DNA from 4 places in the Paraburkholderia sp. SIMBA_030 genome. Region 1 is predicted to be linked to each of the others. Evidence: riboswitches for the same ligand, from Rfam matches in the RefSeq annotation. Region 1 holds a riboswitch; each other region holds the start of a gene.
The links. Region 1 has a riboswitch for cobalamin ahead of cobW (cobalamin biosynthesis protein CobW). Riboswitches for the same ligand answer to the same signal wherever they lie in the genome.

Region 1 (7,217 bases):
GCAAGCGGCAACCGATGCCGACGCTCAGCGTTTTCATTGCGCGTCCACCGCATTAGCATGGGCGACGGCCCGCTCCAACGCCAGCGACGCCACGCCGCCGATCACCACGATCGCCGGCGAGCCGAGCCCGGCGTGAGTGACTGCGTCGGCAAAGCCGCCAAGTTGCGCGAGCACATGCCTTTGTTCAGGACGCGTAGCGGATTCGATCGCGGCGCAAGGCGTGTCGGCGCTCATGCCGGCCGCAAGCAATGTGCCGACGATATCGTTCAGCCGCCGCATACCCATATAGATCACCAGCGTCATCCGCGTGGCAACGAGCGCCGCCCAGTCCGGCTCCGCGTTTCCGGCGCCATGTCCGGTGACGAACACCACGCCCTGCGCGTGATCGCGATGTGTGACCGGAATGCCGATTGCCGCAGGCGCCGCGATTCCCGCCGTGATGCCGTTGACGATTTCCACCTCGATGCCCGCTGCATGCAGGGCCTGCTGCTCTTCGCCGCCACGGCCGAACACGAACGGATCGCCGCCTTTCAAACGCGCGACACTGCGCCCGGCCTGCACATGTTCGAGCATTTGCGCGACGATGCCGGCTTGCGGCGTCGACGGATGGCCGCCGCGTTTGCCGACATGGACGACCCGCGCGTCGGTGCGGGCGAACTGCAGCACTTCGGGATTCACCAGATCGTCGACCAGCACCACATCGGCCTGCGCCAAGGCGCGCGTCGCCTTGAGCGTCATCAGTTCGACGTCGCCGGGACCGGCGCCGATCAGCCACGCGCGGCTCATCGCGGCGTGCATGGCGCGTGCCATGTCGTGACAAGGGGGGGCAGGCGGACCGTGACGACGGTCCAGGCGGAATTAGCGCTCATGCGGTGCGACAGATTACGCACGACGAAACGCCGCTCGCCGCGATTTCTCTGCAATCGCAAACGGGCGCGCCACGTCGTGCTTCAGCGCCTTCCTATCCGTCCCTCGCGGATTCAGGCAGCCGGCAGCGTGACGTTCGCCGCCTCCGCGTCTGGCCGGTATCCGGGCTGGCGGCCTCATGCGCTTTGCCTTCCCGTCCGATTCGTCAGACAGTGGCATCGAAAACGCATGCGCGGCGCCAAGGCGCCGCAGGTCGCTTACCGTTGCGGGGACAGCACAGGTTGAGCGCAATCGAGCGCTGCCTGTTTCCCGTTTAACTGCACATGCGAACGCATGTGCGGGCACCAAACGCGTGCATACGATAGCACACGGCGGCACTCGCCAGCACGCTCGACAAAGCGCCCGCGCGGCCCGCGCTTCCTTGACGGCGCGGGGCTGCGGGCCTACACTCGCACGCACTTTGGTGCTCGTGTGCGCGCTCGTGCGCATGCAGTTAAACGGGAAACAGGGCGCCCGCCTGCTATGGATCGGGTCAACCTGTGCTGCCCCCGCAACGGTAAGCGAAAAGCGGCGTCTGGATGAATTTTTCAGCGCCGCGGAGCCGGCTTCGATGTCCACGCGCAAGGCCGCGTCGGCATATAACCACTGGGCGAGAAATCACTCGCGCGGGAAGGTGAAGCGGCGCTTTCGCCAGCCCGGATACCGGCCAGAAAATGACGGATGAACGCCGCGGGGATGCGGTGGCTCGTTCATGACCTCGTTCACGCTTGCTGTTTTCTGTTGCCGCGGCAATGTCGTTTTTCGTCCCCGCTGTCGTCCCCGTGTGTTTTGTTTTCGTGTTTGCTTGCCTGGCGCCGGTTTATCCTGGGCTCGAGCGTGAAGCGCATCGGGACGCGGGCCGCCGGCGTGTGAACGTGCAACTTCTTCGGATGAACCCAACGATGCAAACTCAAATGCGCAAGATCCCCGTCACCATCGTCACGGGCTTTCTCGGCAGCGGCAAGACCACGCTGCTGCGGCATATTCTTCGGCATGCGGGTGGCAAGCGCATTGCGGTGATCGTCAATGAGTTCGGCGAACTCGGCATCGACGGTGAAATTCTCAAGGGTTGCGGCATCGGCTGCGATGAAAACGGCGTCGAAACCGAAGGGCAACTGTATGAACTCGCGAACGGCTGCCTGTGCTGCACGGTGCAGGAAGAGTTTTTCCCTGTGATGGAAAAACTCGTCGAGCGCCGCGAGCAGATCGATCACGTGCTGATCGAAACCTCCGGTCTCGCACTGCCGAAGCCACTGGTGCAGGCGTTCAACTGGCCGCAGATCAAGAGCAGCTTCACCGTGGACGCAGTGGTGACGGTGGTGGACGGCCCCGCCGCGGCGAGCGGCCAGTTCGCCGACAATCCGGTCGCCGTCGATGCACAGCGCAGGGCCGATCCGAATCTCGATCACGAATCGCCGCTGCACGAACTGTTCGAAGATCAGCTGTCGGCAGCCGATCTGGTGATTCTGAACAAAACGGATTTGCTCGACGACGCGCAGCAAGCCGCTGTCGAAACCGTCATCCGCGACGAGATTCCGCCGCAAGTGAAGATCGTGCGCGCGCAGATGGGCCAACTCGATCTGCACACTTTGCTCGGCCTCGAAGCCGCCTCCGAAGAAACGATCCACTTGCGTCACGACCACCACGGTTCGGCTGACGATGCCGACCATCACCACGACGAGTTCGATTCCGTGGTGGTGCACGCGAGTGCGCCATCGCGTGAAGCGGTGATCGCCGCGCTGCAAGGGCTGGTCGAAACACACACGATTTACCGCGTCAAAGGCTTTGCGGCGTTGCCGGGCGCGGCGATGCGGCTCGTAATTCAAGGCGTGGGCCGTCGTTTCGACAGTTACTTCGATCGCCGCTGGCAAGCCGGCGAAATCGATGAAATTGACGAAGCGGGCGGGGGTCGGCAAAGCCGCTTCGTGCTGATCGGCGAGGACCTCGATCAGGCCATGCTGCAACGCGCGTTCGACGCTGCATTGGGTGCTGTGTCGAGCGCTGAACCGCAACAGGCGTAATCGATCATGCATCTGCTGCGCACGACGCCGGGCGGTTTTGTCGACGATACGCAAGGCGTCATCCGTATCGATCAGCAGCCCGCCGATATCGTGGTGCTCAGTTCCGCCGATACGACGCTGTCGCTGCTCGCCAGCGTGTTTCCTCGCTTGGGCGAGGGCTTCCCGAGCGTGCGGCTCGCGAATGTCACTTATTTGCGGCAACCTGCGTCGGTCGATTTCTATGTCGAAGACGTATTGCAGCATGCACGCGTCGTCGTAGTCGATCACCTCGGTGGCGAAGCGTATTGGCCTTACGGGATCGAGCAGGTGGTCGCGCTCGCCGGGCGCAAGAAGCAGACGCTCGCGATGTTCTCCGGCGATTTGCAGGAAGATCCAAACCTGCTCGCACGCAGCACCGCCGACGCCGGGCTATGCCACCAGCTATGGCGCTATCTGCGCGAAGGCGGCGCGCAGAATGCCGAGGCGTTCCTGCGCTGCATGGCGTATCGCTCGTTCGGCTGGGGGCGAGAGCCCGCACCGCCGCGAGCGTTGCCGGCCGCGACGCTCTACCATCCCGGCCACGATACGCCGACGATGGTCGACTGGCAGGCGCGCTGGCGCCAGCATGCGCCGGTTGCGGCGGTTCTGTTCTATAAGGCGCACTTGCAGGCGGCCAATACAGCGGTGTTTGACGCGCTGATCGATGCGCTCGAAGCACAGGGTGTGAATCCGTTACCGATTGCGATTACCTCGCTGAAAGATGCGATGAGCCGCGAAGTCGTGCAGCAGTTGTGCGCGCAACATGATGTCGCGCTGGTTCTGAACACGACCGCGTTCGCCGCATCGGCGATCGACGATCCCGAACCGCTCGCGTTGGCCGGCGACGCACCGGTCATGCAGGTGATCCTGAGCGGCGGCAATCGCGAAGACTGGCTCAAGGACAATCAAGGCCTCAACTCGCGCGATATCGCCATGCATATCGCGCTGCCGGAAGTGGACGGCCGCATCATCACGCGGGCGATCAGTTTCAAGGGGCTCGCCTATCGTTGCCCGCATACGGAAGTCGATGTGGTCCGCTATCAACCGGACCTCGAGCGTGTCGGCTTTCTCGCCGAGCTGAGCCGCCGCTGGTGCCGTCTGCGTATGCTCGATAACGGCGACAAGAAACTCGCGCTGATTCTCGCCAACTATCCAATGAGCGAAGGGCGCATCGGCAACGGCGTGGGGCTCGATACGCCGGCGTCGGTGGTCGGCATTCTGTCGATGCTGCGCGATGAAGGTTATCGTTTGAGCGATTTGCCCGCGAACGGCGACGCGCTGTTGAAGAAGCTTACCGAAGGCGTGACCAACGATCCGGTCGTGCGCGACTTGCGGCCCGCGTTGCAAAGTCTCGCGCTCAACGACTATCTGTTGTATTTCAACCGGCTGCCTGCTGAGGCGCGCAATGCATTGAACGCGCGTTGGGGCTCGCCCGAGCAGGACCCGACATTGCGGCGCGGCCGTTTCATGATCGCGGGCTGGCGCTGCGGGCATGTGTTCGTCGGCATTCAACCGTCGCGTTCGCGCGAACAGGGCGATTACGTGAGCTATCACGACGCTGAACTCGTGCCGCCGCATGCCTATCTCGCGTTCTATTTCTGGCTGCGCCATCAGTTCGGCATCGACGCGATCGTGCACGTCGGCAAGCATGGCAACCTCGAATGGCTGCCGGGCAAGAGCGTCGCGTTGAGCGATGCATGCTGGCCCGATCTGATTCTTGGACCGCTGCCGCATCTCTATCCGTTCATCGTCAACGATCCCGGCGAGGGCAGCCAGGCGAAGCGCCGCGCGCAGGCCGTCATCATCGATCACCTGATGCCGCCGCTCACGCGCGCCGAAAGCTATGGGCCGTTGCAGGATCTCGAGCGCCAGGTCGACGAATACTATGAAGCGCTGATGGTCGATCCGCGCCGCGCCAGGCTATTGAGGCGCACGATTCTCGCGACCATCGTGGAGCATCGGCTGCATGAAGAGCTGAGCCTCGCGGAGCCGGATGGGCAAGATGATGAGGACGCGCTGCTGACGCGCGTCGATGCGTGGCTGTGCGAGTTGAAGGAAGCACAGATTCGCGATGGTTTGCATACGTTCGGGCGTTCGCCGGAAGGTGTGCAGCGACGTGATACGTTGCTGGCGCTGGGGCGTTTTCCGGTCGGCGATGGGCAGGCTGAAAAAGCCGGCTTGATCGATGCTTTGGCGCGCGATCTGCGGATGGATCATCTGTTCGATCCGTTGTCGGTGGATTGGTCGGCGATGTGGAATGGGCCGCGCCCCGACATTTTGCAGCGCGTGAGCGATGCGCCGTGGCGGCATTGCGGCGATACGCGCGAGCGCCTGGAGTTGCTGGCGGCCGAGATGTTGCGAGGCGTGTGTGGCGATGAAACTCACGCTTTAACGCCTGCGGCTGGAACCCTGCCGCAAGCCGAACGCGTGATCGAGCGCCTGCGCAACGACGTCCTGCCGCGGCTCGACGCGTGCGGGCCGCAAGAAATGCGGCATCTGAAGCGCGGTCTCGAAGGGCGCTTCGTGCCACCGGGGCCGAGCGGCTCACCGTCGCGTGGACGCCCCGACGTTTTGCCCACCGGCCGCAACTTCTATTCGGTCGATACGCGCGCGATTCCGACGCAAGCGGCGTGGTCGCTCGGATTGAAATCCGCGCAGCAACTGATCGAGCGGCATCTGCAGGAACACGGCGATTACCCGCGCGCGATTGGCCTGTCGGTATGGGGCACGGCGACGATGCGCACCGGCGGCGACGACATCGCCCAGGCGCTCGCATTACTCGGTGTGCGGCCGAAGTGGGCGCCGGGCAGTCATCGCGTGACCGACTTCGAGATCATGCCGATCGAGGTGTTCGACCGGCCGCGCATCGACGTGACGTTGCGCGTATCCGGCTTTTTCCGCGATGCATTCGCGAACGTGATGCACCTGTTCGATGCGGCGGTGCAGGCGGTGGCCGGGCTCGACGAACCCGAGGATCTGAACCCGATCCGCGCACGCGTGCTGCGCGAACGCGATGCGCTCATCGCGCGCGGCATGGACGCGGTCGAAGCGCGCAGGCGCGCCGGCTGGCGCGTGTTTAGCGCGCGGCCCGGCGCGTATGGCGCGGGCTTGCAGGACATGATCGATTCGCAGCAGTGGCAAACCGATGCCGACCTCGCGAACGCATATCAGGCGTGGGGCGGCTACGCGTACACGCAGAAAAGCGCCGGCGAAGAAGCGCGCCAGGCGTTCGGCACGCGCCTCGCCGCGATGGACGTGGTGCTGCAGAATCAGGACAACCGCGAGCACGATGTGCTCGATTCGAACGACTACTACCAGTTCCAGGGCGGCATGGTGGCCGCGGTGCGGCATCTCGCGGGCAGTCAGCCGCATGTCTATCATGCGGACCACAGCAATCCGGCCGCGCCGCGCGTGCGCACGCTGCACGAGGAGATTGCACGCGTGATCCGCTCGCGCGTGGTCAATCCGAAATGGCTGGACGGCGTGAAACGCCACGGTTACAAAGGCGCCGCTGAAATCGCCGCGACCGTCGACTATTTGTATGGTTACGATGCGACCGCGCGCGTGATCGCCGATCACCAATATGCGCTCGTCACCGATGCCTATCTGAACGACGCCGATACGCGCGAGTTCATGCAGCGGCACAATCCGCATGCGCTGCATTCGGTCTGCGAGCGTTTGCTCGAAGCGATGCAGCGTGGCTTGTGGCAAGCGCCCGGCGACTATCGCGCGCAAGTCGAACAACATCTGCTCGCGAGTGAGCAGCAGATCGAAGGAAAGCAAACATGAACGCAGCCACGCAACGGCCTGCTTTTCCATTTGCCGCGCTGATCGGCCAGGCGCCGTTGCAGCAGGCGCTCCTGCTTGCCGCGATCGATCCGGGCCTGGGCGGTGTGCTGGTCAGCGGGCCGCGCGGCACGGCGAAATCGACCGCGGCGCGCGCGCTCGCCGAACTGTTGCCCGAAGGGCAACTGGTGAATTTGCCGCTCGGCGCCAGCGAAGATCGACTGATCGGCACGCTCGATATCGAAACCGTGTTGCGCGATGGTTCGGTGCGCTTTTCGCCGGGTTTGCTCGCGAAAGCGCATCGCGGCGTGCTGTATGTCGATGAAGTGAATCTGCTGCCCGATGCGCTCGTCGACGCGCTGCTCGATGCGGCGGCGAGCGGTGTGAATACCGTCGAACGCGACGGGGTGTCGCACAGTCACGACGCGCGTTTCGTGCTGATCGGCACGATGAATCCGGAAGAAGGCGAGTTGCGGCCGCAACTGA
Region 2 (7,217 bases), on a different contig from region 1:
ACGCGCCGCGCGGTCGCCAACGCGCCCGCGCCGAGAATCACGATCGCGGGCGGCGTCATCCTTGCCATTTTTCCCCCGGCACCACCAGCAGCGAAAAATACGGCGACGCCATCGGATCGACTTCCGCGAGCGGCACGATGCGTTGATTGCCCATCGTCGCGCGTTCGACGTAGAGCGCGCGATCCGCAAGACCGAGTTCACCCAGCACGCGCCGCACCTTGTCGAAATTGCGGCCGAGTTTCATCACGACGGCGGCGTCGGCGTCGGCGAGACGCCGGCGCAATTCGTCTTCGGGCAACACGCCGGAGAGCACCGACAAACTCTGATTGCGATACACCAGCGGCGAACCGAGCACGGCTGCGCCGCCGAGCATCGAGCACACGCCCGGCACCACTTCGGCTTCGAAGCGCGCGGCGAGCCGGTCGTGCAGATACATATACGAACCGTAGAAAAACGGATCGCCTTCGCAGATCACCGCGACATCGCGGCCCGCGTCGAGATGTGTGGCGACGATGTCGGCGGCGGTGTCGTAGAAGTCAGCGATGATCGCTTCATACGACAGCGGCGGTTCGAGCGCTTCGGTCGTGACCGGATAGACGAGCGGCAGATGCTGTTGCGCGTCGTGCAGATGCGCTTCGATGATGCTGAACGCGTTGCCTTTCTTGCCCTTCGCAACGAAGTACGCGACCACCGGCGCGGCCTTCAGCAGCCGCAGCGCTTTCAGCGTGATCAGTTCCGGGTCGCCGGGGCCGACGCCGAGTCCGAACAACCGTCCTTGCATGCTCATTTACTCGACCTCCGTCGCCAGCGCATTGACGGCGGCGGCGGCCATCGCGCTGCCGCCGCGTCTGCCGTGGACCACCACGTAGGGCACGCCGCGGCTGTTTTCGGCGAGCAGCGCTTTCGATTCCGCCGCGCCGACGAAGCCGACCGGAAAGCCGAGAATCAACGCGGGCCGTGGCGCGCCGGCATCGAGCATGTCGAGCAGATGAAAGAGGGCAGTCGGCGCATTGCCGATCACGACGACGCTGCCCGCCAGGTGCGGACGCCACAATTCGAGCGCGGCGGCCGAACGCGTGTTGCCGAGTTCGCGCGCCAACGACGGCACGTCGATGTGCGTGAGCGTGCAGATCACTTCGTTGTTCGCGGGCAGACGCGCTCGCGTGATGCCTTGCGCGACCATGCCCGCGTCGCACAGAATCGGCGCGCCTTGCGCCAGCGCCGTGCGGCCCGCGGTGCCTGCGCCTGCGGAAAAATCCAGATCGTCGATCACGTCGACCATCCCGCAGGCGTGAATCACGCGCACGGCGAGTTTATCGAGGTCGGCGGGGATGCGCGACAGATCGGCCTCGGCGCGAATCGTCGCGAAGGATTGGCGATAGATCTCCTGACCGTCGCGAATGTAATCAAGCATCTAAAGGGCTCCGGGCTAATTGTTCGAGCATGTCGGCAGCCTGTTCGATCGTCAGTCGGTGCGCGACGCACTCGCCGAAATCCGCCGAGGTGCCGCGTCGATAAAGGTCGTATGTGCCGGGCGCCACGGCCAGCAGCGTGTACGGCGCGCAATGCGCGGCGGCGCACGAGCGCGGGCAGCCGCTCAGATGGACGTCGACACCTCCGGGCAAGCGAGCGGCTAATTGCAGCGCGTCGGCTTTGGTGTCGGTGAGACTTTTTACGCAACCGGTCGAGCCGGCGCAGGCGATCAGATGTGCGATGGGCTGCGCGGGATCGCACGCGAGGCCTAATGTGTTCAATCCGGCAAGCACGGCCGGCACGGCGTCCGTGGCGATATCGGGCAGCAGCACGCTTTGCCAGGGCGTCATGCGCATTGTGCCGTTGCCTTGCTGCCGCGCTAGCGCGGCGAGACCGTGCAACGTCGCGGCGTCGAGGCGTCCGAGCGGCGGCTGGCCGCCGACGTGCCACGTTCCCACCACGCGTTGAGCGTGCGCGCCGAGCCGCAGCACGGCATCGGCAGGCGCGCTACGGTGCCAGTCGGCGAGCGACGCGTCGCGTGACAGCGGGAAATCGACATACGTTTGAGCATGCTGCAATACCGCGTCGACGGAATGCGTGGCGAGCAGGTGGCGCATACGTGTGGCGTCGGCGGCGGCCAGATCGAGAAACGTGAGCAGAAGCGCGCGAACCAGTTGGACGACTTGCGACGGCAGGACGGCGGCGAGGGTGCCTGCATGCGACGCGCCAGTGGCGAACGCGTTCGCGCGAGCCACAGGTACCGCCGCCACATTGGCCGCCATGGACGGACATCCGGTCAATCCGAAGACAAATCTCACGCCGTCGTGCACCTGCGTCGCCGCGAGCCACACATCGTGCGGATGATCGAGCCTGGCAAGACGTTCGCCGCCATCGAGCAGCACGGCGAATTTCGGCGACAGCGCCGCAAAACGCGCTTCGCTTTGCAGCAGCGTGAGGAGCCCGGCGGCCAGCGAAGTGGTGTCGTACAGCGCGAATGGATCGCGTCCCGCTGCGGGGCTGATCATCACGTTGCGCACGTCGTCGGCCGCGGAGGCAGCAGAGGCAGCAGAGGCAGCAGAGGCAGACAAGGCGGCAGAGGCGGACAAGGTGGCAGCATCAACACCGCCACTCGCCGGCACCACCGGCCCGAGAGCGACCGACACCAAAGCCGCAATCAACGCCGCTTCCTGCCCGTCCCGCACGCCGCGCACCTGCAGATTCGCGCGGTTTGTCACTTCGATCACCCCGGCCGCATACCGCGCGCTCGCCTCGGCGATCGCGGCAGCCTGCGCGGCGCTCAGTACGCCGCCGGGCAATTTGATCCGGCAAATCCCGCCGTCGCGCGCGGCGACGATGCGCAGCAGGCCCGGACAAGCCGAACGCCGCGGCGCTTGGGCAGCGGTAAACGAAGCAGCGGAAGGCGCAGCGTGATTCAAGACGGACACCGGGTTTTAGCGTCGCGCGACGGCCCGAGCGCTGCCCAGGCGGGCATTGCTGCGGCATCGGTACACCCCGCCCGATGTAGGCTGGCACGAACAGTCTCGCCGGCAGGTCTCCTGGCTGGCAGGTCGTGGTCCGCCGCTGCCTTCCCGGTCGAACCAGTGGCGCGGAGCGCAGGCGGACTCGCTGCATACAGTTGCGGGGGCAGCCACAGTGACGCTGTGTTCCCTCTTCGGCCCCGAAGGGCACCGGCGGCTGTATTATGCCTTTTTTCGAACCGTACAACGAGGCTGGACGCTTTGATCGGCGTGGCTCAGCGCATTATTTGAAGATACAGAATGAGGATGGATGCATGCCGGCATGGCTGACCGTGGTGGGCATAGGCGATGACGGCTTCGCCGGCTTGGGGCAGCCCGCGCGGCGCGCTTTGCTGGAGGCGTCGGTGGTGTATGGCGGCGAACGCCATCTGGCGATGCTGCCCGCGCGCCTGGCCGCCCGCCGCGCGGCGTGGCCGAGTCCGTTCGATCTCGCGCCTTTGCTGGCGGAGCGCGCGGCGCCCGTGTGCGTGCTGGCCAGCGGCGACCCGATGCTATTCGGCGTCGGCGCGACGCTGGCGCGGCAGTTGCCGGCCGGCGAGTTGCGGGTGCTGCCGGCGCCGTCGTCGTTGTCGCTGGCGGCGGCGCGGCTCGGCTGGCCCTTGCAGGATGTGGCGACGGTGTCGCTGGTGGGGCGGCCGCTGCCGACGCTGAACGCGCGTCTGCACGACGGCGCGCGCGTGTTCGTGCTGAGCGCGGACGGCGGCACGCCCGCGGCGCTGGCGGAATGGCTGAACGCGCGCGGTTTCGGCGCGACCCGCATGATCGTGCTGGAACATCTGGGCGGCGAGCTGGAACGCCGGATCGACGGCCGCGCGGATCAATGGTCGGCGGGCGAGGTGGCGGCACTGAACCTGATCGCGCTCGAATGCCGCGCAACGGATGGCGCGCCGCGACTGCCGCTGACCTCCGGCGTACCCGATGATGCTTTTCGCCACGACGGCCAGCTGACCAAACGAGACGTGCGCGCCGTCACGCTGGCGCGTCTCGCGCCGACGCCCGGCGAATTGCTGTGGGATGTTGGCGCAGGCAGCGGCTCGATCGGCATCGAATGGATGCGCGCGCATCCGAGCTGCCGCGCGATCGCGATCGAAGCGCACGCGGAGCGTCAGCGTTTCATCGAACACAATCGCGACGCGTTAGGCGTGCCCGGATTGCAACTCGTCGCTGGCCGCGCGCCTGAAGCGTTGGGCGGTCTGCCCGAACCGGATGCCGTGTTCATCGGCGGCGGCGTGACCGTGCCTGGCGTGCTGGATGCCTGCTGGGCGAGCTTGCGCGACGGCGGGCGGCTGGTCGCCAATGCCGTGACCTTGCAAGGCGAGGCGGCGCTCGCGGCGTGGCGCGAACAGCATGGCGGCACGCTCACGCGCATTGCGCTTGCCGACGCACAACCGCTTGGCGGCTTCGACACCTGGCGCCAGGCACTACCGATTACGCTGCTCGACGTGACCAAGGCGGCCGGCATGTTGCCGCCCGCGGCCGACTTGCGCCATCAACCGTAATGCGCGACGAAACGCCCGAACAACCCGCGCCGCTGCGCAGCGGCTACACGACCGGCAGTTGCGCCACCGCGACGTCGCTCGCGGCGGCGCGTCTGCTGCTCACGGGCATCGTCAGCGACGTCGCGGAAATTGTCTTGCCCAAGGGCCAGCATGTGCCGATGCCGCTGGTGTTCTGCCGCCTGACCGCCGACGGCGCCGAAGCGGGCACTGTCAAGGATGCCGGCGACGACCCCGACGTGACGCACGGCGCGATTGTATTCGCGCGCGTGCGGCTGCGTGCCGAACCGGGCGTGCGTTTTCACGCGGGACCGGGCGTCGGCACGGTGACGCGTGCGGGATTGACGCTGCCGGTCGGCGAACCGGCAATCAATCCGGTGCCGCGCAAGATGATGACCGAACATTTGGCCGATCTGGCTGCTGAGCACGCATACGGCGGCGGTTTCGAGGTGACGATCGGCGTGGAGGGCGGCGAAGCACTCGCACTGAAGACGATGAACCCGCGCCTCGGCATTCTCGGCGGCCTGTCGATTCTCGGCACCACCGGAATCGTGCGGCCGTTTTCGTGCTCGGCGTATATCGCGTCGATTCACCAGGGCATCGACGTCGCGCGTGCGAACGGCTACACGCATGTCGCGGCCTGCACCGGCAACGCGAGCGAAGACGCCATGCGCGCGCATTACGGCCTGCCGGACATCGCGCTGATCGAAATGGGCGACTTCGTTGGCGCGGTGCTCAAGCATATGAAGCGCGCGCCGGTCGAACGCCTGAGCATTTGCGGCGGCTTCGGCAAGCTCAGCAAACTGGCCGCGGGGCATCTCGATCTGCATAGCCGGAATTCGAGCATCGATCTGGCGCAACTGGCCGTGTGGGCATCCGAACACGGCGCGGACGCGGCATTGCAGGCGGCGATTCGCGCGGCCAATACGAGTCAGCAAGCGGTGGCGTTGGCGCGCGCGCAGAACGTGCCGCTCGGCGATATCGTCTGCCGGCATGCGCTCGCGGTCGCGCGCGAAATCGTACCGCCGCAGGTCGCCGTCGAAATGTTCGCGATCGACCGCCAGGGCAATCTGATCGGAGCCGCGCAATGACGCGCATCCTGCTGCTCGGCGGCACCGGCGACGCGTTGAAGATCGCGCATCGACTTGAGCCCGATCACGTGTACAGTCTCGCCGGGCTCGGCAAGGTGCCGGACGATCTGCCGGGTACGGTGCGCGTCGGCGGCTTTGGCGGCGCTGAAGGCATGGCGCGCTACATCGAACAGGAACGCATCGGCCTGGTAATCGACGCGACCCACCCGTACGCCGCGCAAATCAGTGCGAATGCCGTGAAAGCGAGTCATGCCGCAGGTGTGCCGTGCTGGGCGCTGCGCCGCCCTGGCTGGCATCCGCAAACCGGCGACGATTGGCGCATGGTCGATCGCTGGAGCGAACTGACCGCGGCGCTCGCCGCGTTCAGGCGGCCACTGTTCACGCTTGGCCGCGAACCGCTCGCGCATCTCGACGACATCCCGCCGCACCAGTTCTGGACCGTGCGCTGTCTCGACCCGCACGACGGCAATGCCCGCGCCCGGATTCTGGACACACGGGGCCCGTTCACGCTCGAAGGCGAGCGAGCGCTTTTCAGTGCCGAAGCGTTCGACGTGGTAGTCAGCAAAAACAGCGGCGGCAGCGCCACCGAAGCAAAGCTCGAAGTCGCGCGCGAACGTGGCCTGCCGATCGTCATGCTGCGGCGACCCGAGTTGCCTGCAGCCGATCGAGAGTTTGAGGGCGTGGTCGAATTGCTCGACGCGTTGCGGCACTTATCCTCCTGAGCGGCGCGTCGACGACGTGCCGACCGAATGAATCACGGAGTATCGAATGACGGTGTTTTTTATCGGCGCGGGTCCCGGCGACCCGGAATTGATCACGGTGAAAGGGCAGCGCCTCGTGCGCAGTTGTCCGGTGATCCTGTATGCGGGTTCGCTCGTGCCGGCCGCCGTGCTGGAAGGTCATGTTGCAGAGCAGGTCGTCAATACCGCCGACCTCGACCTCGATCAGATCGTCGCATTGCTCGAATCGGCGCACGAGAAGGGCCAGGATGTGGCGCGCGTGCATTCCGGCGACCCTTCGTTATACGGCGCGATCGGCGAGCAGATCCGCAGACTGCGCGAGCTGAACATTCCATACGAGATCGTGCCCGGCGTGACCGCGACCGCCGCGTGCGCGGCGGCGCTCGGCTGTGAGCTTACTTTGCCTGGCATTTCGCAAACGCTGATCCTGACGCGCTACGCCAGCAAAACGACGATGCCCGCAGGCGAGCAACTCGGCAAGCTGGCGAGCCATCGCGCGACAATGGCGATTCATCTCGGCGTGCGGCATCTGGCGCGCATCGTCGATGAATTGCGGCCGCATTACGGCGGCGATTGTCCGATCGCGGTGATCTATCGCGCGAGCTGGCCGGATGAAGAAAAGCTCACGGGCACGCTCGACGACATCGTCGGCAAAGTGCAATCGACCCATATCGAGCGCACGGCGCTGATTCTGGTGGGGCAGGTGCTGGCCGCGGAAGGGTTCGTGGAGTCGACGCTGTACGCGAAGGACTGACCTGTACGCGCCGGCGCAGCCCATCCGGGCACGACTATGGCTTACGGATGGCTTGTGCGCCCGCGCAAATTGCAACCTGCCGATAGCGGGTTTGTAGAACCGCGGCCGCATCACTCTTCAAGCGG
Region 3 (7,217 bases), on a different contig from region 1:
TCACCGTCGGATACAACGCGCCGGTGGCGACACCGATTCGCGCTGTCGAAGCCGCCAGTTGACGCTCGGCCTCGCGCACGTCCGGGCGGCGCTTGAGCAGCGCGGCGCCGTCGCCGACTGGAATCGGCTGACGGATTTGCGGCAACGTATTGCAAGCCAGCACCGTCGGCGGCAGATCGGACGGTGCGCGAGCGAGCAGGGCTGCCAGCCGGTATTGCGCGATCTTGCGGCGCGCCGTGTAGCGCGGAATATCCGCCGCCAGCGTATCGACTTGCGTCTGGCCACGCGTCACTTCGGTCTGATTGCCGCGGCCCACATCGCGCAAACGGCGCGACACGTCCACGCGCTGCTTTTGCAACGCCAGCGATTGCTGCGCGATCCTGAGTTCCTCGGCCGCCGAGCATTGTTCGACATAAGAGCGCACCACGTCCGCGACCACCGTGATCCGCGCGAGATCGCCGGCGGCCTGCACGGACTCGGTGTCCGCTTGCGCCGCTTCGACGCCGCGCCGCAGCTTGCCGAACAGATCGATTTCGTATGAGATGCTGATGCCGATGTCGCCTTCGTTGACGACCGGCAACTTCTCCGTGAGCAGGTACTGCTCGGCCGATTCCTGCGCGCGCTCGATCACCGCCGAAGTTTTGCCGGAGAAACCGCCTTGCGCCTGTGCGACACTCAACGCTTCGCGCGAGCGCGCCAGATTCGCCGCAGCGACGCGCAAGTCGGTGTTCGATTGCAGCGCTTCGTCGACGAGGCCGTTCAGCACCGGATCGTCATACAGCTTCCACCACACGGCGGGCACGTTCTGGCGCGACGTCAACGCGGCATCGGCGCCTTCGAGCGGCGCATGGGCGAGCGGCGCGTTGACCAGCGCCTGCTTCGGCAGCGCGTAATCGGGGCCGACGTTGATGCAGCCGTTGAGCGCGAGGGCGAGCGGCAATAGCGGCAATAGCGACAACAGCGGCAATAAGGGCAGGGCGCGCGAGCGTTTCATTGCGAGGCGCCCGAGATGGCAGCCGCGGACGCCGCCTGTGCAGCAGAGGCAGCCGGAACAGCGGACGCGGACCCGGACGGAGCCGCCGGCGCATCCACGGCACCCGACGTGCCCGTCGTGCCGGCAATGCGGCGTGGTTTGCCGGTCGGCGACAGATCGCGCACCGACACGGTCGCGGTGCGTCCCGCGATCATGCGGAAGTCGGCGGGGATTTCGTCGAGCGCGACGCGCACCGGAATCCGCTGCGCGAGCCGCACCCAGCTGAACGCCGGGTTCACGTTCGGCAGCAGGTTCGAGCCTTGCGTGCGATCGCGGTCCTCAATCGCTGCGACGATGCTTTGCACGTGACCGCGCAGCACGCTCGGCTCGCCCATCACCTTGATATCGACCGGCTGGCCGATGTCGATGCCGCGCAGCTTGGTTTCCTCGAAGTAGCCGTCGATACGGAACGAGTGCATATCGACCACCGCCAGCACCGGCCGGCCCGCCGCGACGAACTCGCCGGTGCGCGGCGCGCGGTCGTTCAGATAACCGTCGACCGGACTCACGATCGTGGTGCGTTGCAGATTCAGCCTGGCCGTATCGATCGCGACGTTCGCATCGGCGAGCGCGGCTTCGGCCTGATCGACACGCGAGCGGCTTTCTTCGGCGACCTCCGCCGCGACCAGGTTGCCGAGCTTACGATTGCGCGCGTCTTCGCGGCGCGCCTGTTCGAGCGTGGCGCGGCGTTGCTGCGCGGTGGCTTGTGCCTGGCGCAGTGCGAGCGTGTAACGCGCCTGGTCGATGACGAACAACACCTGGCCTTGCTTGACCTGCTGGTTGTCCGTCACCTCGACGGATGAAATCAACCCCGAGATATCCGGCGCGACCTGGATCACGTCGGCGCGCACGTGGCCGTCGCGGGTCCACGGCGCGAACATGTAATAGCCGACCAGTTTCCACAGCACGAGGGCCGCGATCACGACGACGATCAGGGTCAGCAGAATTTGACCGACGGAGAACCAGGTTTTTTTCACGTTATTAGTCTGTGCGAAACGACGACGACAAGGCCCAGCACCAGCACATAGATGCCGAGATCGAAGATGGAACGGTGCCACACGAAGCGGTAAAAGCCGACACGTGTGAGCGCCGTGCGGATGACCAGGTTGATCAGATACGCGATCAACATCAGCACGAGCACGGCCGGCACGAACACGCCGAAGATATCGATTTCACCGATCATCGCGGGCAGTCAGCAAGGAAGAAGAACAGGGTGCGGGACGGGCGCATCAGGCGGCGGGCTCCGGTTCGGGCGGCGTGGGCGTGGTGAGCGTGGCCGGAAACAGCGACAGACGCAAGCCGACCAGCGCGTGCAGCGCGTCGCGCAATTGCCGTGTCGAGGTCTGCGAGGTCGCGCTCGGCGTGCCGGCATTGGCGAGCCCCTGTGCGGTGACACGCGCCACGGCGGTATCGATCGACGACATCAGGCTCGCGGGCACCGGTTGGCGCGCGCGCAGGTCGACGCAGGTTTCGAAATGTTCGCGCACGCCTTCGAGCACGTGGTCGATCGCGGCCGGCGCTTCGCCGCCGAGTTTGCGGGTCAGGCGGCGCAAGTCGAGCGCGTTGAAGGCGATGCGCAGATCGCGGAAACTTTCGATCGACGGATGGCGATGATCGTCGGTGGCGGCGAGGCGCGGGATCAATTGCATCAGGCGGTCGAGCATGCGCGCGGCGAGATTGCGCGGATCGTCGATCGTGCGTGTCGAGGCGGTCAGCGCCACGTCGGCCCAGCTCGAACGCAACAGCCGCGCCGCCGCGAGTTCGGCGCCGAACGGGCGTGTCACGCGGGTCCACAGGAACGCGTACAGCAGCCCGGCGAGGCCCGCGAGATTGCTGTTCAGGAACACCAGGAAGTCGGCGTCGTAGGCATCCTGAATGCTGATGAAGGTAGCCGTGTTGACCGCGACCAGCATCGTAGCGAGATTGAATTGCGGGCGCGGGATCAGCGTGCCGACGAAAATGAACGGCGCGGCGAACATGACCACCAGCATCGGAAAGTCATGCACGTGCGGCAGCACGACGAACAGATAGAGGCCCGCGAACACGACGCTGGCCGCAGTCGACGTAAAGAACTTGAAGACCATCGGCGCGGGTTCGTCGAGCGCGGCGAAGAAGCAGCATGCGACCGCAGCGAGCGTCACCGCGCCGGCTCCGTCCGCCCACCCTGAACTGATCCACAAACTGCACGCGAGAACGATCGCACCGACTGCGGAGCCGGTCGAAAACAGCATGATGCCGCGGTCGAAGTAGCGCTCGGTGCCGCCCAGGCGCCAATGGCGGAAACGCGGCCGCCACGAACCTTCTTCGCGCGTGATGATGATGCGCAGCGTGCGGCAGTCCTGCCAGACATTGATGACCTGCTTCAGGCGCCACAACGCGCTCGACAGCAGCGCACCATCCCAGCTTGCGATCGCCGCCGGTGGCGGCTGCATCGCCGCGATCCGCTCGCGCAGCGCGTCGGCTACGGGGTCGGGGTGGTCGCCCTTGCTGGCAACCGGAAGCGGCGCATTGAACCATTTGATGACATCGGCGAGCAATGCTTCAAGGCCGTCGGGCCATGAATGCCGGCCGCTGTTGTAGAGCGCGATCAGCGGATCGGCCAGCGCCGACATCAGCGGCAGCAGTAACTGCATGCGCCCGCGCAGCTCGTGAGTGCGTGCCAGGATGTCCGGCCGGGTGTGGTCGTAGGCGAGCTGGCTCAGCAGCAGTTCCAACCCGTTGATGGTAGCCGCGAGCCGCTGGCGGGCCGCCGAGATCGCCGAGCCGGCGATGCGTCCCGAGAGCGTTTCGGTCGCATAGAACGCGGCGTCGCGAAACCACGCGTCGGTCCGCTCGATGATGGTGGGCGCGAGCCGGCTCGGAAACACCGCGCCGCCGACAACGCTCGCGCACACGATGCCGAGCGTGATTTCCTCGGTACGGGTGATCGCGAGGTCGAACACGCCGCCCGGATTGGTCACCGAAGGCAACGCGATCATCGGCAGCGTATAGCCCGCCAGCAGGAACACGTAGCTGCGCGCGGTGCGGTCGGAGATTGCCAGATACAGCAGCGTACCGGTCCATAGCGCGACGACCACGCTGAACAGATACGGCGATTCGACGAACGGCGGCACCACCAGAATCGCGCCTGCCGCGCCGATCGCGGTGCCGAACGCACGATAGAGCGCCTTTGAACGGGTCGCGCCGACAAACGGATTCGACACGATGTAGACCGTCGCCATCGCCCAGTACGGCCGCGGCAGTTCGAGCGCGAGACCGAGATAGAGCGCCAGCATGGCTGCGGCGAACGTCTTGACCGAGAACAGCCAGTCGCGGATGGAAGGGTAGACCATAACCGGTTACGCCGTGTCCCTGGTGTGGTGTGGCGTTGCGGAGTTTGCTTTGTCTTTGTTTAATTTTTTTGTTCTGGCCGGTTTGGCGGGCTTACTCGCGGTGTTCGTGCTGCCCTGGGAATCGTCTCGATCGGTGGGGGCGTCGGCCACGAAGGCGGCCAGTACCCGCAAGGTCGCTTCGAGATCGCTGCGCGTGACGTTTCTCAAAGCCTGCGCGCGCAGGGTGACCAGTTCTGCTTCGATCTTTGCCGTGACGGCGCGGCCTTCGTCGGTCAGGGTGACCGTTTTCGCGCGCCGGTCCTCCGGGTCTTCGTCGCGGCGCATGAGGCCCGCTGCGCATAGTTGATCCAGCAGCCGGACTAGCGATGGGCCTTCGATGCCGATCAGATCGGCCAGCGTTACCTGACGGACTGCTTCGCCCAAGCGGCTCGCCGTGAGCAGCGGCGTGGCGCATGCTTCGGAGACGTTGAAGGCCGTCAGCACGCCATGGCTTGTGCGCCGCCATTTTCTGGCGGCGACGATCAGGGTGCTGCTGACTGTGCGGCGTAAGGTGTCGAGGGTCGGCATGGCCGGTATTGTATTTCTTAAATATTCGTTAGCAAACTATTGAATCAGGGTTTTTGCCTTTGACGGCGATTGTTGTCTGTGCGCTAGCGGGTGGCGATGTTCGATTACTGCCGCGCCGGCCACCACGCCCAACCGCGCGGCGAGCGTCGCAACTCGATTACCGAGAGCGGCGCAATTTCGATGCGTGGAAACACGGCGGGCGACGCCCCGAGCGCGTGGACGATCGCGGCCCGGATCACCGGCGCATGCGTGACACCGACGACGCTGCGTGCATCGTTTGATGCATCGCCTGGCGCGTCGAGCCATTGGCCTATCCGTTTCACGAGCTGACTGAACGACTCGCCGCCATGCGCGGCCGCATCCGGATCGCACGTCCATGCCGCGAGGTCCTGCGGTGCCTCGACAGCGAGGTCCGCGAGGCGCCGGCCGTGCCATTGTCCGTAGTCGATATCGGCCAGTTCGGACGCGACCGTCGCCGCGAGCCCCAATGCCGATGCCGTAGCGCGTGCACAAAGGGCAGGGCTGACGAAAACCGTCGCGTCGCGAGCGATCGACAGACGCTCACGCGCGGCGGTGGCTTCGGCGAGGCCGCGTTCGTCGAGTGGATCGTCGGCGGGGAAGCGGCCTGCGCGCATGGCGGCGGTCGACGCGTGGCTGACCAGTAACAGCCGGGTGTCCATTCAGTTCCTTCCCATAGTGGTGGCCGGGCAAAAGCCGGATGCCGCGCGCATGCATTGCGCTACCGAGGGACAAAGTTTAGCGCGTAGAATAGCTGGACTGCGAAGCGCGGAAGCCGGTGGGAGCCCGGCGCGGTCGCGCCACTGTAATCGGTGTTCACACGTCGAAAGCCAGACCTGAGCTTCGCACCATTCCTCTTCAATCGACTATCGGGGCGCGTTACCCCCAGGAGATGTCCATCATGACCGATGCAGTTTTCGATCCGGCTGCTCAGCCTGCCACTCAACCCACACCGATACCGCTGCGCGAGCTGTTGCCTTGGGTCGTGTTTGGCGGTTTGCTGCTGCTGCTCGCGCTTTACTTCGTTGGTGCGGAACAGGGCGCTACGTCGCTGATTCCTGGCATGTATGTGCATGAGTTCGTGCACGATGGCCGTCATTTGCTCGGCTTTCCTTGCCACTAACGGAGACGAACATGGTTGGTAAATTGTTGGTACGCGGCATGCTTGCAGGCATCGCCGCGGGACTGCTCACGTTCGGCTTTGCCAGAGTCGTCGGCGAACCGCAGGTCGAGCAGGCGATTTCGTTCGAGGAAAAGGCCGCAGCGGCGAGCGGTGACGCGCACGATCACGGTGAACTGGTGAGTCGTGGCACGCAAGCGGGCTTGGGGTTGCTGACAGGCGTGGTGACGTATGGCGCGGCGTTCGGCGGACTGTTCTCGTTGGTGTTCGCGTATGCGTATGGCCGCGCTGGTACGTCGAGTGCGCGCGCGTTATCTGCATGGCTCGCACTTGGCGCGTTCATTGCATTGGTGATCGTCCCGAACCTCAAGTACCCGGCGAATCCACCGTCGGTAGGCGATCCAGAGACGATCGGGACGCGAACCGGATTGTTCTTCCTGATGATTGCTGTTTCGCTGGCCGCGATGGTGTTTTCGCTGAAGGTACGGCGTCGCGCGGTGATGAAGTTGGGTATGTGGAATGGGTCGATTGTGGCGGGGGTGGTGTTTATCGTGATTATCGGCGCGGTGCAATTGTCGATGCCGACGATTAACGAGGTGCCGGCTGGTTTTCCAGCTGTGCTGCTATGGAAGTTTCGCGTCGCGGCGATTGGGATGCAGGTGATCATGTGGACGACGATCGGGCTGCTGTTCGGCGCGATGGCGGAGCGGAGCAAATTGCTGAGTTCCACGGGCCGCACGGCGGCGAAGTCTGCTTACCTCTGATTGCCGCTGTTGCAGGAGGCGCGATCGCTAAGGTGGTTGCGCCGACGTGCAGCGCGCAAGAATTTAAATAGATCAAGGACTTGGTGCGGTTGTGTGGATGTTATCCACAGGCTTGCGAACATTTTCTGTGGACAAGTCCACAATAGAGATTCTGGTTTTTTTGCCTTTGGCGGTGCGATCCTTCTGTGTGCCCGCGGCGTTGGCCTTTCCCTGTTGTGTGCCGACACCGTAGGCACACAAACGCCGTAGGCAAAAAAGAACCGCCGCGCTTATCCCATTTTCAAATGCCGCAGCGAAAAACCATGCACACAAAAATGCTCGCCGACAAGCCAGGTGGCGACCACAATTAAATCGCAGTGCCCGCTATTCCACAAATTCAACGA
Region 4 (7,217 bases), on a different contig from region 1:
ACTTCCGCGAGCCCCGCGATGCCCGGCTCCGGACAACTCGAGTGATAGAACAGCACGCCGTCGCCGACCTGCATCATGTCGCGCATGAAGTTGCGCGCCTGATAGTTGCGCACGCCGGTCCACGGCAACGTGCGTTGCGGTGCATTGGCGAGATGGTCGATGCTTGCTTCGTCCGGTTCGGACTTCATTAGCCAGTAGCGCATGAATCGAATTGAACGTCAGGAAGGTGAAGATGCGAAAGAAACGTGAAGAAACTTGAGGCCCAAAGAAAAACGGCACCGAACCAAAGTCCGATGCCGTTTAAATAAGGTCCCCGCCTTAGCCGCTAGGCCGGCATCCTGAACCGAGGATTCAGAATTGGTCGCAGTTAGCAGCACTTCGGGTACATCAGACAGAGTGACGCGCACACCCGTGCTACAAATTTCCACAACCGTGCACATGGCATTGGTTCAAGGAATATATGACCTTGGCGAACCAGGCAGGGAAGCTAAACCGATTGAACTCAAACACTTGCTGAGTCTTTGCTCATGCATTTTGTTTGAATCCGCAGCCGGTCTCAGGACCGGCCACCAGATACTTACTGCATGCTGTACTGCTGGATCACAGTACCCAGTTGTTCGTTCATTTGGCGCATTGTACGCCGGATTTCTTCAGCGGGAAATGCTTCTCCGTGTCGCACGCTCGTTTGCAGCTTAAGCAGTTCCGATGCCAGCGACAGCGCAGCCATGACGGCAATGCGATCCGTGCCGCGCACGTTGCTGTTATTGCGGATCTTCGACATTTCGGCATCCACGCGCGCCACCGCCTCGAGCAGCGCTGCTTCGGTTTCCGGCGAGCAGGCGAGACGATACGGCACGCCGAGAATCGATACTTCGATCTGCTTGGTGGTCATGCATTTTCTCCGTGGCGGATGGCGGCGCTGTCCGCTTCGACCTCGTGCTGTTCGGGTTCGAGCAGGTCGAGCTGATTATCAGGCTCGGTCTGCGCGCGTGCTCGCGGCAGTTTTTCGAGAATCGCATTCAGGCGTACCTGTGCGTCGTCGATCTTCGCCGACAGCGCGTCGCGTTCCGCTTGCAGCGCATCGCGTTCCTCGCGCAGCAACGCGAGTTCGGTACGCGTGGCTTCCGCTTCGGCGCGCGTTTGGGCGAGCTGCGCTTCGAGCGCGAGTCGCGCTTCATGGTGGCGCTGGCTGATCGCAATCAGCTTGCCGATATTTTGTGAAAGTGTTTCGAGTTCGGTGAGCATGTGCTGCGTCCTCTAAAGACCTCGCATTTTAGCGCGGAATGTCGCAGGTTCCGACAATTGTCTCGTTTCGAGACGTAACAACCTCGCTTTGTGCAGCCTTTTATCGACCATATGACGAAAAACGACGCCTGCATCGGACAATAATCTGCACTTGACCGAACCGATCGAGCACGGATTAACCATTCTTGACGGACCCCGGGGGCGCTCCTAAACTGGCCGCACTTTGGTGCCCGCGCGTGCTTTTCGATAGTGCGCGCAGTTAAACGGGAAGCAGGGCGCGACGTTCGCCTGAACGCGCCAGCCTGCGCTGCCCCCGCAACGGTAAGCGACCGCATGGCGTCATGCAGGTCGATCCTGATAGTGTGTTCGAAGCTAGACATGCGAGTGTGCCACTGCGCGTCACGCGTGGGAAGGTGGGATCGATTGTGTCGCCAGCCCGGATACCGGCCAGAGAGAGAGGTGCGTCCCGCGCAAATTCGTAAAAAGCGCGGGCGCCTCGTTACGCATCGGCCTGCGGGGAAGCGGGCCGCGCACGCTATCCACAGGAATATCGTCCCATGCTGTCCCCCATCGCTCGCGCGGCGATGCTCGCCTTTGCGGGCCTGCCGCTCGTCGCGCACGCTGAGGCTGCGTCTTCTTCTGCTGCTTCGTCAGTTTCTTCTTCAGTGAGTTCGTCGGATACCGGCACGGCGAGTTCTTCTCTCACGATGTTGTCGCCCGTTGTGGTCACCGCCGAGCGCGGGCCGCAGCCGCTCGCCGATACGATCCCGCAGACCACGCTATTCGATCAGCAGGATATCGCCGACACGACCGCGACCGATTTGCCCGGCCTGCTGCAACTTGCGCCCGGTGCACAAATCTCGCGCACGGGCGGCCCTGGTTCGACCGCGAGCCTGTTCCTGCGCGGTGCATCGTCGACTCAATCGCTGGTGCTGATCGACGGCGTGCGGGTCGACTCGGTGAGCCTCGGTGCGCCGCAACTCGCGCAGATCCCGCTCGATCAGGTCGATCACGTCGAAGTGGTGAACGGCAACGTGTCCGCGTTATACGGCTCGGGTGCGATCGGCGGCGTCGTGCAGGTGTTCACGAAAGACGGGGGCGATCATCCGCCGCGCTTCAATTTTTCGGTGGGCTACGGCAGCTATCACACGCAGACGCAACAGGCCGGTCTGAACGGCGCATTGGATAAAGACGGCAAGACCACCTTCAGCCTCTCGCTCGCGCGCTCGAAGGACGACGGCTTCTCGTCGCTCAATCCGGCTGAGGCGCCCAACGCAAATCCGAATGCGAACGGCTATCTGAACGAGAGCATCTCTGCCTCGTTGCGTCACAGGTTCAATGACAGGTGGGACGCAGGCGTCACGTATTTCCAGTCGAACGGCAACAATAGCTACGACAACGCGTACGGCGTGCCAACCGATCTGAACAACCTGTATAGCAAAGTGCGGCAAATGTCGGTGTTCGCGAACGGCAAGGTGACCGACTGGTGGACCAGCCACTTTATCGTCGCCGAAGGCGACGACCGCAGCGTGTCGAACACCAACGGCGTGTACAACGGCCGCTTCGATACCGACAATCGCCAGTACACGTGGCAGAACGATTTCGCGCTCGCCGCGCAGCAGAAACTGCAAGTCGGCTATGAGCATCTCGATCAGAGCCTCGACTCGGATACGTTCGCGGCCCCCGGCCGGCATGTGAATTCGGGCTTCGCCGGCTATACGGGGCGCTTCGGGCGCAGCCAGATTCAGGCCAACGTGCGGCGCGACCAGTATTCCGATTTCGGCGGGGCGAACAGTTACTATCTCGGCTACGGCTTCGACATCACCGGGCATTGGAAGGTGAGCGCAAGCTATTCGGATGCGTTTCGCGCGCCGAGTTTCGACGATCTGTACTATCCGATCAGCGGCAATCCGTCGATTCAACCTGAGCGCAGTCATTCGATCGAAGCCGCGCTGCAGTACGCGTCGACTGCGCTCGGCGTGATGCGCCTGAGCGCGTTCCAGACACGCTATTCGAATCTGATCGACTACCGGCAGGTCACGCCGGGCATCTATCTGGCGGAGAACGTCGGCCATGCGAAAGTGCAGGGACTCGAGGGATCGTGGAGCGGTCATCTCGGCAAGACGGATGTGCGTGCGTCGGTGACGCTGCAAAATCCCGTCGATCTCGACAACGATGTCGACCTCGTACGGCGTGCGCGGCGTTTCGCGTCGCTGGCGGTGAATCGCAGCATGGCGGGGTGGCGTGTCGGCGGCGAGTGGATCGTCAGCGGCCCGCGCGACGATAGCAGCGGCAAGTTGGGTGGCTACGGTGTGGTGAATCTGTCGGCGCGCTACAACATCACGAAGGCGTGGTACGTGGCCGCGCAAATCCAGAACCTGTTGGACAAGGACTATGAAACGGCCTACTCGTATAATTCGCCGCGGCGCGGTGCATATCTCACGGTCGGTTGGCAGCAGCAGTGACGAGCGCGCTTGCCTGAGATTGCGCGAATGAACCGCAGCCCGGGTCCGATGATCACGACGGCGATGCCCGTCATGAGCGCGAAGCGCGCGGCCGCGATCTGGCTCGCGCTTGCCGTGCTCGCGCTGGCGGTGCTGATCGCGTCGCTCGCGCTCGGCAGCGTGCCGCTCGCGCCCGCGCGTGTGCTGGCGGCGCTCATGCCGTCGCATGTCGAGTCGGCCGATCTTGCAGGCGAGATCGTGCGCACGCTGCGTTTGCCGCGCGCGGTGGCCGGCTTCGCGTGCGGCGCGTTGCTCGCGTTAGCCGGCGCGTTGTTGCAGGTGCTGCTGCGCAATCCGTTGGCCGAGCCCTACGTGTTAGGCGTGTCGGGCGGCGCGGCGACTTTTGCCCTCGTCGCGATGATCGCCGGTTGCGCGTGGTGGATCGTCGATGCAAGCGCGTTCGCGGGGGCGTTCGTGTCGATCCTGCTGGTGCTCGGCCTGGCGCGCCGCGAGTTGTGGCGCGGCGAGCCGCAGGATACATCGCCGCGTCTGCTGTTGACCGGCGCGGTGATCGCGGCCGGTTGGGGCGCCGTCATCACGCTGCTGCTCAACGTTGCGCCCGACAATCGCCTGCGCGGCATGCTGTTCTGGCTGACCGGCGACCTCAACGGCGGCGCGATGCCGTGGACCGCGCTCGCGGCGCTGCTCGTCGTGCTGATCGCAATCGTGCCCGCGGCGCCGCGGCTCAATGTGCTGCTGCGTGGCGATGCCGCTGCTCAGGCGCTCGGCGTCGCGGTGATGCCGCTGCGCATGCGCGTGTATCTGGTGGCGTCGCTGGCGGCGGCCGCGGCGGTGACGACGGCCGGCACCATCGGCTTTGTCGGCTTGGTGGTGCCGCATACGCTGCGGCTCGCGTTCGGCAACGATCAGCGCATGCTGCTGCCGGCGGCCGCGCTCGGTGGCGGTGTCGCGGTGATGGGCGCCGATCTGATCGCGCGCACCGTGATCGCGCCGGCGCAATTGCCGGTCGGCGTGATTACCTCGATCGTCGGCGTGCCGGTGTTTTTGTGGATGCTGTTGCGCAGGCGCCGATGATGCAAGCACCCAACCCCGCCCATGCCGCGCTCAGCGCGCAACGTGTCACGTTGCGCGCCGGCTCGCGAACGCTGCTCGATGCGTTCACGCATACGTTCTACGAAGGCGAGATCTGGTGCATCGCCGGCCCGAACGGTGCGGGCAAGACGACGCTGATCTCGACGCTCGCCGGCCTCTCGCATCCGTCAACCGGGCACGTCGAACTCGATGGCATGCGTCTTTCCGACTGGCAGCCGCTGCCGCTCGCGCAGCGTCGCGCCTTGATGCCGCAAAGCGCGCACGACGCGTTCAGTGCGAGCGTGCTCGATATCGTAACGCTCAACCGCTTTCCGCATCTGACCGGCTGGGGCTGGGAGCGTGAGGCCGATCGCGCTGCCGCGCATGCCGCGCTGGATACGCTAGGCCTTGCCGAATTCGCCGCGCGCGACGTGCTGTCGCTCTCGGGCGGCGAACGGCAACGCGTCGCGCTGGCCGCGGTGTTGTGCCAGCAAGCACCGTTGTTGCTGCTCGACGAACCGCTGTCGCATCTCGATCTGCATCATCAGATCGATTGCCTCGACGCGTTGACCGCCTGGGCGCGCGAGCCTCGGCGTACAGTGATGTTTTCGTGTCACGATCTGAATCTCGGGCGCCGCTTCGCGACGCATGCGCTGCTGCTCGACGGCGACGGCGGTGCCTATGCCGGGCCGGTGCACGATGTGCTGACGCCCGAGCTGACAAGCCGTGCATTCGGCTATCCGTTGATTTTGATTCGCGACGGCGAGCATGAGGCGTTGATTCCGGCGTCGCGCTCGCGTCACGAATCGCCCGGCGGTGATGACACTCGGGCAAGCTAAACGCTTCATCAGCGCTTTATAAGTGCTTCACAAAAAACATCCTCTCTTCCGAAAAACCCGAAAAACGTCTATGACTTCCTTGCCAGGTTTGCTGCGATTGCCCGAGGTCGAACCGCTCGATCAAACGTTGCGCGACGAACTGCAACACATCATCGATACCAAGACCAAGCCGCCCGGCAGCCTCGGCCGGCTCGAGGCGTTGGCGCGTCAAATGGGTTTGATCCAGCGCACCACGCGTCCCACGGTCGACCGTCCGGCGATGATCGTGTTTGCCGGCGATCACGGCATTGCTGATGAAGGCGTGAGTCCCTATCCGCAAGCCGTGACCGCGCAGATGGTCGCCAACTTCCTCGCGGGCGGCGCGGCGATCAATGCATTGAGCCGCGTTGCCGGTACCGAACTCGAAGTGGTCAATGCGGGGATCGCGACACCGTTGCCGTCTACTGAAGGTCTGACCGACATTCCGGTCGCGGCCGGCACCCGCAACTTCGCGCACGAACCCGCGATGACGCGCGACGAAGCGCTGGCAGCGATGCAGGCGGGCGCTGCTCGCGTGCGGCATCACGCAGCGCTCGGCAGCAACGTCATCGGCTTCGGCGAGATGGGGATTGCGAATACGTCGTCGGCCGCGTGTTTGATGAGCCGACTGTGCGGTGTGCCGATCGACGAATGCGTCGGCCGCGGCACGGGTCTCGACAACGCGGGGCTCGCGAAAAAGCGCAACGTGCTCGCGTCGGCGCTCGCGCGTCACGCCGTATCCACGGATCCGCTCGACGTGCTCGCCACCTTCGGCGGCTTCGAAATCGCGATGATGGCAGGCGCGTATCTCGCCGCCGCCGAAGCGCGTATGACGATCCTGGTCGACGGCTTCATCGCGACCGCGGCGTTGCTGGTCGCCGACGCGCTCGAGCCCAACGTGCGCGAGTATTGCGTGTTCGCGCATGCGTCGAACGAAGCGGGGCATCGGCGCATGCTCGACCATTTCGGCGCGCTGCCGTTGTTGTCGCTCGATATGCGTCTCGGCGAAGGCACCGGTGCGGCGCTCGCGGTGCCGTTGCTGCGCGCGGCGGCCGCGTTCGTCGGCGAGATGGCGAGTTTCGAATCGGCCGGCGTCGCCGATCGCGATGCATAAGCAGCCTCGCGATCAGTGGCCTCGCAAACTCGCAGGCCCGCTCCGCTCATGAATCCGCTCGCGGAACTGCGCTACTTCTTCACGGCGCTCGGCTATTTCACGCGCGTGCCGGTGCCGCGTTGGGTCGGCTATGAGCCGCACTATCTGAACGCGGCGGCGCGCTATTTTCCGCTTGTCGGCGTGTTGATCGGCGGCTCGAGCGCGCTGGTCTATCTCGCGGCGTTGCGGGTCTTTCCGGCGGGCGTGGCGGTGCTGCTGTCGATGGCTGCGTCGCTCGTCGTCACCGGCGCGTTTCACGAAGACGGTCTGGCCGATTGCGTCGATGCGTTCGGTGGCGCCTATGCGCGCGACGATGTGTTGCGCATCATGCGCGATTCGCGGATTGGCGCATTCGGGGCTATCGCGCTCGTGATCGCGCTTGCGTTGAAGTGGCAAACGCTCGCCGCCATGCCGCCGATGCGCGCG

Region 2: it holds a riboswitch for cobalamin, as region 1 does, so the genes downstream of both, cobG (precorrin-3B synthase) here and cobW (cobalamin biosynthesis protein CobW) in region 1, are expected to answer to the same signal.
Region 3: it holds a riboswitch for cobalamin, as region 1 does, so the genes downstream of both, SB772_RS30615 (CbtB domain-containing protein) here and cobW (cobalamin biosynthesis protein CobW) in region 1, are expected to answer to the same signal.
Region 4: it holds a riboswitch for cobalamin, as region 1 does, so the genes downstream of both, SB772_RS29880 (TonB-dependent receptor domain-containing protein) here and cobW (cobalamin biosynthesis protein CobW) in region 1, are expected to answer to the same signal.

The regions. Positions count from the first base shown of each region.
Region 1 is NZ_JAWRXB010000002.1:259,347-266,563, reverse strand. It holds gene SB772_RS04345 (cobalamin biosynthesis protein) at 1-37, opposite strand, end outside; gene cobA (uroporphyrinogen-III C-methyltransferase) at 34-786, opposite strand; cobalamin riboswitch at 1,003-1,231, opposite strand; cobalamin riboswitch at 1,312-1,593, shown strand; gene cobW (cobalamin biosynthesis protein CobW) at 1,809-2,927, shown strand; gene cobN (cobaltochelatase subunit CobN) at 2,934-6,734, shown strand; gene SB772_RS04325 (ATP-binding protein) at 6,731-7,217, shown strand, end outside.
Region 2 is NZ_JAWRXB010000012.1:177,517-184,733, forward strand. It holds gene cobJ (precorrin-3B C(17)-methyltransferase) at 1-59, opposite strand, end outside; gene SB772_RS21770 (precorrin-2 C(20)-methyltransferase) at 56-787, opposite strand; gene SB772_RS21775 (precorrin-8X methylmutase) at 788-1,414, opposite strand; gene cobG (precorrin-3B synthase) at 1,407-2,918, opposite strand; cobalamin riboswitch at 3,002-3,181, opposite strand; gene cbiE (precorrin-6y C5,15-methyltransferase (decarboxylating) subunit CbiE) at 3,266-4,510, shown strand; gene SB772_RS21790 (cobalt-precorrin-5B (C(1))-methyltransferase) at 4,510-5,598, shown strand; gene SB772_RS21795 (cobalt-precorrin-6A reductase) at 5,595-6,320, shown strand; gene cobM (precorrin-4 C(11)-methyltransferase) at 6,367-7,092, shown strand.
Region 3 is NZ_JAWRXB010000021.1:110,632-117,848, reverse strand. It holds gene SB772_RS30645 (efflux transporter outer membrane subunit) at 1-994, opposite strand, end outside; gene SB772_RS30640 (efflux RND transporter periplasmic adaptor subunit) at 991-2,010, opposite strand; gene SB772_RS30635 (DUF1656 domain-containing protein) at 2,007-2,216, opposite strand; gene SB772_RS30630 (FUSC family protein) at 2,263-4,365, opposite strand; gene SB772_RS30625 (MarR family winged helix-turn-helix transcriptional regulator) at 4,372-4,932, opposite strand; gene SB772_RS30620 (histidine phosphatase family protein) at 5,037-5,612, opposite strand; cobalamin riboswitch at 5,670-5,809, shown strand; gene SB772_RS30615 (CbtB domain-containing protein) at 5,852-6,073, shown strand; gene SB772_RS30610 (CbtA family protein) at 6,085-6,834, shown strand; partial or broken gene SB772_RS30605 (metal-dependent hydrolase) at 7,104-7,217, opposite strand, start outside.
Region 4 is NZ_JAWRXB010000020.1:127,780-134,996, forward strand. It holds gene SB772_RS29860 (EVE domain-containing protein) at 1-203, opposite strand, end outside; RNA gene ssrS (6S RNA) at 307-488, opposite strand; gene SB772_RS29870 (cell division protein ZapA) at 578-892, opposite strand; gene SB772_RS29875 (ATPase) at 889-1,245, opposite strand; cobalamin riboswitch at 1,453-1,712, shown strand; gene SB772_RS29880 (TonB-dependent receptor domain-containing protein) at 1,803-3,710, shown strand; gene SB772_RS29885 (FecCD family ABC transporter permease) at 3,738-4,784, shown strand; gene SB772_RS29890 (ABC transporter ATP-binding protein) at 4,781-5,620, shown strand; gene cobT (nicotinate-nucleotide--dimethylbenzimidazole phosphoribosyltransferase) at 5,691-6,752, shown strand; gene SB772_RS29900 (adenosylcobinamide-GDP ribazoletransferase) at 6,801-7,217, shown strand, end outside.